One region of the Paraburkholderia sp. BL17N1 genome, then DNA from elsewhere that is predicted to be linked to it. Evidence: riboswitches for the same ligand, from Rfam matches in the RefSeq annotation. Region 1 holds a riboswitch; the other holds the start of a gene.

Region 1 (5,108 bases):
AGACGCGCCGAGTCGGAGCGGGGCAGTTGCGCGTCATCGAGCCACGGCGCTTCGCCTTCGATGCGCGTGCTCTCGCCGGCCAGCAGGTCCGACACGAAGCGCTTGCCCTGGCCGAGATCGGCGAGCGTATAGCCCTCGGGCGGATTCAGCACGCAAGTGCCGAAACGCAGTTCGCCGCTCGTCGTGATGGCCGGTGGCACAGCCAGCAGCGCGGCAATCTCGCGCGCCATCACATTGACGCCGGCGAGACCGCCGAGCAGCGGCACGACCGCGCTGCCGTCTTCGGCGACGGCCAGCACCGGCGGCTCGACGCCCTTGTTCGACAACGACGGAGCCAGACAACGAATCACGATACCCGCCGCGCACAATGCGACGATCGGCGTGCCGAGCGCATACAGTTCCCGCAGATGCGCGCCGAGTTCGCTGTACGGCACGTCCGCCTCGACGCGTCCCTGCAACGCATGCACCTGGCTGCCCGCGTACAGCGCCTGGATGCGCCGCGCCGTCGCCAGCGCGCCCGCGCCGAGAATGACGATCGCGGGTGCGCTCATCCTTGCCATTTTTCCCCCGGCACCACGAGCAGCGAAAAATACGGCGACGCCATGGGATCGACTTCGGCGAGCGGCACGATGCGCTGATTTCCCATCGTCGCGCGTTCGACGTAAAGCGCGCGGTCCGCGAGACCGAGTTCGCCGAGCACGCGCCGCACCTTGTCGAAGTTGCGGCCGAGTTTCATCACGACGGCGGCGTCGGCATCGGCGAGACGGCGACGCAACTCGTCTTCGGGCAACACGCCCGAGAGCACCGACAAGCTTTGATTGCGATACACCAGCGGCGCGCCGAGCACGGCGGCGCCGCCGAGCATCGAGCACACACCGGGCACGACTTCGCTTTCGTAGCGCGCCGCGAGCCGGTCGTGCAGGTACATGTACGAGCCGTAGAAGAACGGATCGCCTTCGCAGATCACGGCGACGTCGCGGCCTGCGTCGAGGTGCGTGGCGACGATTTGCGCGGCGGTGTCGTAGAAGTCGGCGATGATCGCTTCATAGGAAAGCGGCGGTTCGAGCGCTTCGGTGGTCACGGGATAGACGAGCGGCAGATGCTGCTGGGCATCGTGCAAATGCGCTTCGATGATGCTGAACGCGTTGCCCTTCTTCCCCTTCGCGACAAAGTACGCGACCACCGGCGCCGCCTTCAGCAAGCGCACCGCCTTCAGGGTGATGAGTTCCGGGTCGCCGGGGCCGACGCCGAGGCCGAACAAACGTCCTTGCGCCGTCATTTATTCGACCTCCGTGGCGAGCGAGTTCACGGCGGCCGCCGCCATCGCGCTGCCGCCGCGCCGGCCATGCACCACCACGTAGGGCACGCCGCGGCTGTCGTCCGCGAGCATGGCTTTCGATTCGGCCGCGCCGACAAAACCCACTGGAAAGCCGAGAATCAGCGCGGGTTTGGGCGCACCGGCGTCGAGCATATCGAGCAGATGAAACAGGGCGGTCGGCGCATTGCCGATCACGACCACGCCGCTCGCCAGCTGCGGCCGCCACAATTCGAGCGCGGCCGCCGAGCGCGTATTGCCGAGTTCACGTGCGAGCGACGGCACGTCTGGATGCGTCAGCGTGCAGATGACCTCGTTGTTCGCCGGCAGCCGCGCGCGCGTGATGCCTTGCGCGACCATGCCGGCATCGCACAGGATCGGCGCGCCTTGCGCGAGCGCCGCGCGGCCCGCCGCGCCCGCGCCCGCGGAAAATTGCAGATCGTCGATCACATCGACCATGCCGCATGCGTGGATCACGCGCACCGCGAGTTTTTCGAGGTCGGCGGGAATGCGCGACAAGTCGGCCTCCGCACGGATCGTCGCGAAGGATTGGCGATAGATCTCCTGACCGTCGCGAATGTAATCAAGCATCGGTGTCACTCCGGGCGAGGCGTTCGAGCAGGTCGGCGGCCTCGCCGATCGTCAGTTGGCGCGCGACGCACTGGCCGAAGCCGGGCCGGCCGTCGCGCCGATAAAGGTCGTACAGGCCGGGCGCGGCGGCGAGCAGCGTGAACGGCGCGCAATGCGCGGCGGCGCACGAGCGCAAGCAGCCGCTCAGATGCACGTCCACGCCGGCTGGCAGCCGAGCCGCGAGGCGCAACGCGTCGTTCTTGGTGTCGGCGAGGCCCTTCACGCAGCCGCTCGATCCGGCGCACGCGATCAGGTGCGTGATCGCGTGTGCGGGATCGCAGGCGAGACCGAGGGCGTTCAGGCCGGACAACAAGATCGGAACGGCGTGCGTGGCGATGTCGGGTAATAGCACGCTTTGCCAGGGTGTCAGGTGAAGCGTGGCGCTGCCGTGCTGTTGCGACAGCGTGGCGAGTCCCGTTAGCGTGTCTGCATCGAGACGTCCCAGCGGTGGCTGGCCGCCGACGTGCCAGGCTCCGGGCACGCGTTGGGCGTGAGCGCCAAGGCGAAGGTTGGCGTCGGCTGGTGTAATGCGGTGCCAGTTGGCGAGCTTCGCGTTTCGCGTCAGTGGGAAGTCGAGATAGCGCTGGGCGTGATGCAGTACTGCGTCGACGGAATGCGCGGTTAGCAGGTGGCGCATGCGTGTGGCGTCGGCGGCGGCGAGGTCGAGGAATGTGAGGAGCAGCGCGCGTACTAGTGCCGGGACTTGTGAAGGCAGGATTGCGGCTAGAGCCCCTGTGTTGTTCACGCCCGGTTTTGCAAGCACGGTGCTTTGGCGTTGCATAAGCGCGCCGGCATAGGCGCTCACAGGCGGACAACCCGCGAACCCGAACACGAACCGCACGCCGTCCGCCTCTTGCGACGCCGCCAGCCACACATCGTGCGGATGGTCCACTCTCGCGAGCCGTTCGCCGCCGTCCAGCAACAGTGCGAATTTCGGCGACAGCGCCGCGAAACGCGCTTCGCTTTGCAGCATAGTGAGCAATTCGGCGCACAGCGGGCGTGTGTCGAACAGCGCGAATGGATCGCGTCCGGCAGCGGGGCTGATCATGACGTTGCGGACGTCGTCGGCCGAGACTGCGGCGGAGAGTGCGTGGGCAGTGCCCACTCGCTGCGCTGCTGCGTCCGGGGCTTTCGAGGCCCATTCATTCACAGCGTCGGCCGCCGCCATCGTGTTCGCACGGCCCGCCACGCCGTTCGCCGGCATCGGCCCAAGACCGGCGTCGATCAAAGCCGCGATCAAAGCCGCCTCTTCACCGCGCTTCACGCCACGCACCTGCACATTCGCGCGATTGGTCAACTCGATCACCCCGCCCGCGTGCCGCGCGCTAGCCTCCGCGATCGCCCGAGCCTGCGCCGCGCTCAATTCGCCGCCGGGCAGTTTGATCCGGCAAATCCCGCCGTCGCGCGCGGCGACGATGCGCAGCAGCCCCGGACACGCCGAGGGCCGCAGCGTGGCGGCCGCGTCGGATAAAACGGTGGAGGGCGTTGCTTGATTCAAGACGGACACCGGGTTTAGCGTCGCGCGACGGCCCGAGCATGCCGTGAGGCGGGCATGGCTGCGGCATCGGTACACCCCGCCCGATGTTGGCTGGCACGAACAGTCTCGCCGGCAGGTCTCCTGGCTGGCAGGTCATGGTCCGCTGCGGCCTTCCCGGTCGAACCAGTGGCGTGGAGCGCAGGCGGACTCGCTGCATACAGTTGCGGGGGCAGCCACAGTGGCACTGTGTTCCCTCTTCGGCCCCGAAGGGCACCGGCGGCTGTATTATGCCTTTTTTCGAACAGCACAACGAGGCTGGACGCTTTGATCGGCGTGGCACAGCGCATTATTTGAAGACACAGAATGAGGATGGATGCATGCCCGCGTGGCTGACGGTGGTGGGCATAGGCGACGACGGCTTCGCCGGCTTGGGGCGGCCCGCGCGGCGGGCCTTGCTGGAAGCGTCGGTGGTGTACGGCGGCGAACGTCATCTGGCGATGCTGCCCGCGCGTCTCGCCGCGCGCCGTGCCGCCTGGCCGCGTCCCTTCGATCTCGCGCCCTTGCTGGCCGAGCGCGGCGCAGCCGTGTGCGTGCTGGCGAGCGGCGATCCGATGCTGTTCGGCGTCGGCGCGACACTCGCGCGGCAATTGCCGGCGGGGGAATTGCGGGTGCTGCCGGCGCCGTCGTCGTTGTCGCTGGCGGCCGCGCGGCTCGGCTGGCCGTTGCAGGATGTCGCGACGGTGTCGCTGGTGGGGCGGCCGTTGCCCGCGCTGAACGCGCATCTGCACGACGGCGCGCGCATGTTCGTGCTCAGCGCGGACGGGCGCACGCCCGCGGCGCTCGCGGCATTGCTGAACGCACGAGGTTACGGGGCGACCCGCATGAGTGTGCTGGAACACCTGGGCGGCGAGCTGGAGCGGCGCATCGACGGCCGCGCGGATCAGTGGTCCGCGGGCGACGTGGCCGCGCTGAACCTGATCGCGCTCGACTGCCGTGCTACCGAAGGTGCACCGCGTCTGCCGCTGACCTGCGGTTTGCCCGACGATGCGTTTCGTCACGACGGCCAGTTGACCAAGCGCGACGTGCGCGCGATCACGCTCGCGCGCCTCGCGCCGACGCCCGGCGAATTGCTGTGGGATGTGGGCGCGGGCAGCGGCTCGATCGGCATCGAATGGATGCGCGCGCATTCCACCTGTCGCGCGATTGCGATTGAAGGGCACGCGGAACGGCAACGTTTCATCGAACACAATCGCGATACGTTGGGTGTGCCGGGGCTGCAACTCGTGGCGGGGCGCGCGCCTGAGGCGCTGCAGGGGTTGCCGGTGCCGGATGCCGTGTTCATCGGCGGGGGCGTGACCGTGCCGGGCGTGCTGGAGGCATGCTGGGCAGGTCTGCGCGAAGGCGGGCGGCTGGTCGCCAATGCGGTGACGTTGCAAGGCGAGGCGGCGTTGACGGCGTGGCGCGAGCGGCATGGCGGGACGTTGACACGGATCGCATTGGCGGACGCGCAACCGCTTGGCGGGTTCGATACGTGGCGGCAGGCGTTGCCGATCACGCTGCTGGAGGTGACGAAGCCGGCGAGCGGCGAGGGCGTGAACCTCGTGGGAACCGAAACCGTGATTAACGCAACCAATGCGACGAATGCGGTGAATGTGCCGAATTCCAGGCGTGCCGCAAGTGCCGGAA
Region 2 (5,108 bases), 1.7 Mb from region 1:
GTCGGTTTTATCGTGCGGCCGATCGGCGGCATTCTGCTCGGCATCTACTCGGATCGCGCGGGGCGACGCAAGGCGCTCTCGCTGCTGATCATTTCGATGGCGGCCAGCACGTTGCTGATGGGTCTCACGCCGGGCTATGCGAGCATCGGCATCGCTGCGCCGCTGTTGGTGGTGCTTGCTCGCTTGTTGCAAGGGCTATCCGTGGGCGGACAGTTCGCGACGGCTTCCGCGATGCTGGTCGAGTACGCGCCCTCGCACAAGAAGATGTTTTACGGCAGCTTCAACATGTCGGCGCAAGCGTTCGCGTTGCTGCTGTCGTCCGGCGTCGGCTATCTGCTGACCACGCAGCTCACGCATGAGCAACTGGTGGCGTGGGGCTGGCGTTTGCCGTTTCTGTTCGGCGCGCTGGCGGGGCCGTTCGGCTTCTATATCCGGCATCGCGTGGCCGAGTCACCGGAGTTCGAGCGGCTGCTCGAACACAAGGACAAACCGCCGCGCGTCACGATCCGCCAGTTCTTCCGCGACAACGGCGACGCGGCGATTTGCGCGATGGGTGTGATTATCGTCGGCGCGGCGACAAATTATGTCTGGCATTCCTATCTCTCGGTGTATGTCGAACGGCAATTGCATTTGCCGTTGTCCACCGCGTTGCTCGGCGCGTTCGTGTCCGGTGTGCTGAATCTGTTTCTGTTTCCGCTGTCCGGCAAGCTCGCCGATCGTTATGGCGCATACCGGCTGTTCTATCCCATCGTGATCGCGTGGATGGTCTGCGTGTATCCGCTTTATCACTTCGTCGTGACGAATCCGACGCCGGGGCACCTGTTCATCGCGCAGATGATCGCGACGCTGTTCCTCGCCGCCATGTCCGGCGCGCATCCCGGCATGCTCGCGACCTTGTTCCCCGTGCGCAGCCGTTCGGCGGGCGTGGCGCTGTCGTACAACATTGCGGTGACGCTGTTCGGCGGCATGGCGCCGCTCACCATCACCGGCTTGACGCGCGTGACCGGCAGCAGCCTCACGCCCGCGTTTTACCTGATTTTTGCCGGCTTCGTGTCGCTCGCGATGGTGTACTTCACGCGCGCCGGACGCATGTCGAGCGGCGCGGCGGCTAGACCCGCCACTCATTGATCGACCACGAGCCTATTGCATGACCCAGCCTTTCATCACAGACGACGAACGCGCGCCGAATGAACATCCGGTCGCGGTCGTGGCGAGCCGGCATCTGAGCGTCACGACGCGAGCCGGCAGCGGCACGGTGCCGGTGTTTTCCAACGGCGATTGGCTCGCGCCGACGCGCGATGTCCAACGCGCCGTGATTCTGATTCATGGCCGCCTGCGCAACGGCGACACGTATTTCGAACTCGCGCAGCGTTCGTGCGCACTCGCCGGCGCCAGCGTAGCCGATACGCTGCTGATCGTGCCGCAGTTTCTCGCGACCGCGGATGTCGACGCGCATGAACTGCCGCCGTCCACGTTGCATTGGGACTGGACGAGCTGGATGGCTGGCGAGAACGCCGAAGGTCCCGCGCCGATCAGTTCGTTCGATGTGCTCGACGCGATTGTGGACACGCTGGCGTCGCGCGAGCAGTTCGCGTCGCTCGCCGAGGTGGTGATCGCGGGACACTCGGGCGGCGCGCAGGTCGTGCAGCGCTACGCAGTGGTAGCGCGAGACGAGGCGTCCCTCGCGGCGCGCGGTATCGCGCTGCGCTATGTGGTCGCGAATCCTTCGTCGTATGTGTACTTCGATGCAATGCGGCCGGTTGGGCCGGTTGCGTCTGCTGTGTCCGGCGAGTTTGCGGCATTCGATCGGGCGAGGTGTCCGTCGTTCAATCGCTGGAAGTATGGGCTCGAGGATTTGCCCGCTTACTCTCGCGACGCGGCTTCAGCGGCCACGCTCGAAGCGCGTTACGCGCAGCGTGACGTGACCGTGCTGCTTGGCGGCGCGGATTGCGATCCGCAGCATCCGGCACTCGACCGCTCGTGCGCCGCGTTGACGCAAGGTGAACACCGGCTCGGGCGCGGCCTGGCTTACACGCGCTATATGGCGTTGCGGCATCCCGAAGGATTGGCGACGCATCGGACGTTTGTGATCGATGGTGTCGGGCACGATGCCAAGGGGATTTTCGGATCGGCGCAGGGGCTGGCGGCTCTATTCGGTACGGGATTGTAATGACGGTGACCGAAGCGCGGTCTTGAGGAGTCGGCCTTCCTGGGTATGAAGCGTGCTACCGCGCTTGTACCTGCGAGTGACTTCAAGGACCGCGCCGACATGAACAGAACCCGATTGCTTGCCACCGCGCTCGCCGCTGCGTCGCTGGGCGTTTTGCTGACCGGCGGTGCGTATGCCGACGATGCGCCTAGCCCTTGCACATCCCTGAAGCGGATCGTCGCGGCGGCCCCTGGCGGGCTCACCTCATTGACGTCGGACGACGGCAAGGGCGTCGCGCAACCTTACGGCGACGACGCGCAATGTTCGGCGAGTCACGGTGCCTATCAATGCACGTGGACGCCGCATCACGACGCCGGATCGAATGCCGACGCGCTGCAAGCTGTCGCGGCGGACGTCGCATCGTGTCTGCCCGACGCGACGCACGATCAGAATTCGCCGGGACGTCAGCACTTTTATCTGGGCGCGAAGGGTAAGCGGACCGATATCACACTGACGCCGACCGGGTCGAACAAGCTGCGTCTGGTGGTGTCGGGTAAGTAAGCCGCCGGGCTAGAGCGGCTAGTGTGTCGCCGGCCACCATGTCCAGCCGCGCGACGAGTGCCGCAACTCGATGATCGAAAGTGGCGCGATTTCAATGCGCGGAAAAACGATGGGCGATGTTCCGAGCGTATACACGATCGCTGCCCGCAGCACCGGCGCGTGGGTGACGGCGACCACGTTGCTCGATGCACGATCCGTCTCGCCGTCCAACAACGCTTCGAGCCATCCTCCTACCCGTTTCACGAGTTGACTGAACGACTCGCCGCCGTGAGGCGCGGCGTCCGGATCGCGCGTCCATGCGGCGACGTCTTGCGGCGCTTCGGCGGCGAGGTCGGCGAGCCGCCGTCCTTGCCATGCGCCGTAGTTCAGATCCGCCAGGCCGGCGTCGACCGACGCCGTGAGGCCCAGCGCCGTCGCCGTTTCGCGCGCGCAGGCGGCCGGGCTGACGAAAGCCGGTGACTCTTCCGCGATCGCCAGGCGCAAGCGTGCGGCGTGGGTTTGGGCTTCGGCGAGGCCGCGGGCGTCGAGTGAATCGTCGGCGGGAAAACGGCCTGCGCGCTGGGCCGCGGTCGATGCGTGGCTGACCAGTAACAGCCTTGTGTCCATTCCGTTCATGTCCTATCAAGCCACGTCCCGAAGCCCAACGCCGGCGGCATGAAACGTGTGTTTTGCGTTGCCGGGTGCCGAAGTTTAGCGCGTAGAATAGCGGGACTGCGAAGCGCGGAAGCCGGTGAGAGCCCGGCGCGGTCGCGCCACTGTAATCGGCAGCACAAGCCGAAAGCCAGACCTGAGCTTCGCACCAATCCTCTGCAATGACTATCGGGGCGCGTTACCCCAGGAGATGTCCATCATGACCGAAGCTGTTTTCGATCCCGCCAATCAGCCTGTTGCTCAACCCACGCCGATTCCGCTGCGCGAGTTGCTGCCCTGGGTCGTGTTCGGCGGTTTGCTGTTGCTGCTCGCGCTTTACTTCGTGGGTGCGGAACAGGGTGCCACCTCGCTGGTGCCGGGCATGTACGTGCATGAGTTCGTGCACGACGGCCGCCATCTGCTCGGCTTTCCCTGCCACTAACGGAGTCGACCATGGTGGGTAAATTGTTGGTACGCGGGATGCTTGCAGGCATCGCCTCGGGACTCCTCACGTTCGGCTTCGCGCGGGTGGTGGGCGAGCCGCAGGTCAATCAGGCCATTTCATTCGAAGAAAAGGCCGACGCCGCGAAAGGCGAGGCGCCCGAGCCTGAGATGGTGAGCCGCGACACGCAGCGGGGTATCGGCTTGTTGACTGGCGTGCTGACTTACGGCGCGGCATTCGGCGGCTTGTTCTCGCTGGTCTTCGCTTACGCTTATGGCCGAGTGGGCGCGTTGAGCCCGCGCGCGTTGTCCGCATGGCTTGCGCTTGGCGCGTTCATTGCGCTCGCGATCGTGCCGAATCTGAAGTATCCGGCGAACCCGCCCTCGGTCGGCGACCCTGAGACGATCGGGACGCGCACGGGGCTGTTCTTCCTGATGATTGCGATCTCGCTGGCGGCGATGGTGTTCTCGCTCAAGGTGCGGCGCCGTGCGGCGATGAAACTTGGCGCGTGGAACGGCTCGATCGTGGGGGCGGTGGTGTTCATTGTGATCATCGCGGCGGTGCAGTTGTCGATGCCCGCGATCAACGAAGTGCCGGAGGCTTTCCCGGCGGTGCTGCTGTGGAAATTCCGCGTCGCGGCGCTCGGCATGCAGGCGATTATGTGGGCGACGATCGGGCTGCTGTTTGGCGCACTGGTCGAGCGGATTGCGTTGATGCGGGTGGCGGGGCGGTCGGCGGTGAAGTCGGCTTGATTGGCATGACGAGTGCGGCCGCTTCGGCGGTTTCGCTCAACGGTTCGCTCGCCGTGCTTCGCTCTCCGCAGTTTGCGCGCAGCGGTCAAGATGGGTTCTGCGTCAAGGAGTTGGGGCGGTTGTGGGGTGGTTATCCACAGGCTTCTGAACAATTTCTGTGGATAAATTCGCCCGCGATGCTCAAGAGCTACAAACATCTGTTCCGTTCGAATTTAACAACTTGGTTGCTGCACACGGCCTCCGGTTGTCCGCACCATCGGGACAGGGCAGGTGTTTTGCGTGACCATTCAGGGCGACTCCGGTCGCCCTTTTTTATCAGGTTGCTTGCTGCGCGTTCCCGGATTTGTCCGATGTCAGGGCTGCGTACACGACCCGCGCATTGATTCTGCATGTCGGCACAATTCCCCTCCTGATCTGCGGACACTCTCTCGTTGCCTGCGCCGACGCCAGCCCGATGGCCCGTGTCGATGCACGATACATAACATGCTCAGGACGGGGTAGATAACCGTCAATGCAACTGGACGTCGCTGACATTTCCCAGCGTTATTGCGAAATAGTCCTGCTGACTATCCAA

Evidence for each region. A riboswitch is a leader RNA that binds a small molecule or an ion and turns the genes downstream of it on or off. The one in region 1 is predicted to bind cobalamin.
Region 2: linked by a shared signal. The riboswitch ahead of B0G82_RS27915 (CbtB-domain containing protein) and the one ahead of cobG (precorrin-3B synthase) in region 1 are both predicted to bind cobalamin.

What each region holds. Positions count from the first base shown of each region.
Region 1 covers NZ_RBIW01000002.1:3,459,185-3,464,292, reverse strand. Annotated here, with positions in the region: gene cobJ (precorrin-3B C(17)-methyltransferase) at 1-551, opposite strand, end outside; gene B0G82_RS35475 (precorrin-2 C(20)-methyltransferase) at 548-1,279, opposite strand; gene B0G82_RS35470 (precorrin-8X methylmutase) at 1,280-1,906, opposite strand; gene cobG (precorrin-3B synthase) at 1,899-3,443, opposite strand; cobalamin riboswitch at 3,536-3,715, opposite strand; gene cbiE (precorrin-6y C5,15-methyltransferase (decarboxylating) subunit CbiE) at 3,800-5,108, shown strand, end outside.
Region 2 covers NZ_RBIW01000002.1:1,778,629-1,783,736, forward strand. Annotated here, with positions in the region: gene B0G82_RS27895 (MFS transporter) at 1-1,128, shown strand, start outside; gene B0G82_RS27900 (alpha/beta hydrolase) at 1,148-2,170, shown strand; gene B0G82_RS27905 (hypothetical protein) at 2,270-2,710, shown strand; gene B0G82_RS27910 (histidine phosphatase family protein) at 2,729-3,316, opposite strand; cobalamin riboswitch at 3,380-3,522, shown strand; gene B0G82_RS27915 (CbtB-domain containing protein) at 3,561-3,782, shown strand; gene B0G82_RS27920 (CbtA family protein) at 3,794-4,534, shown strand.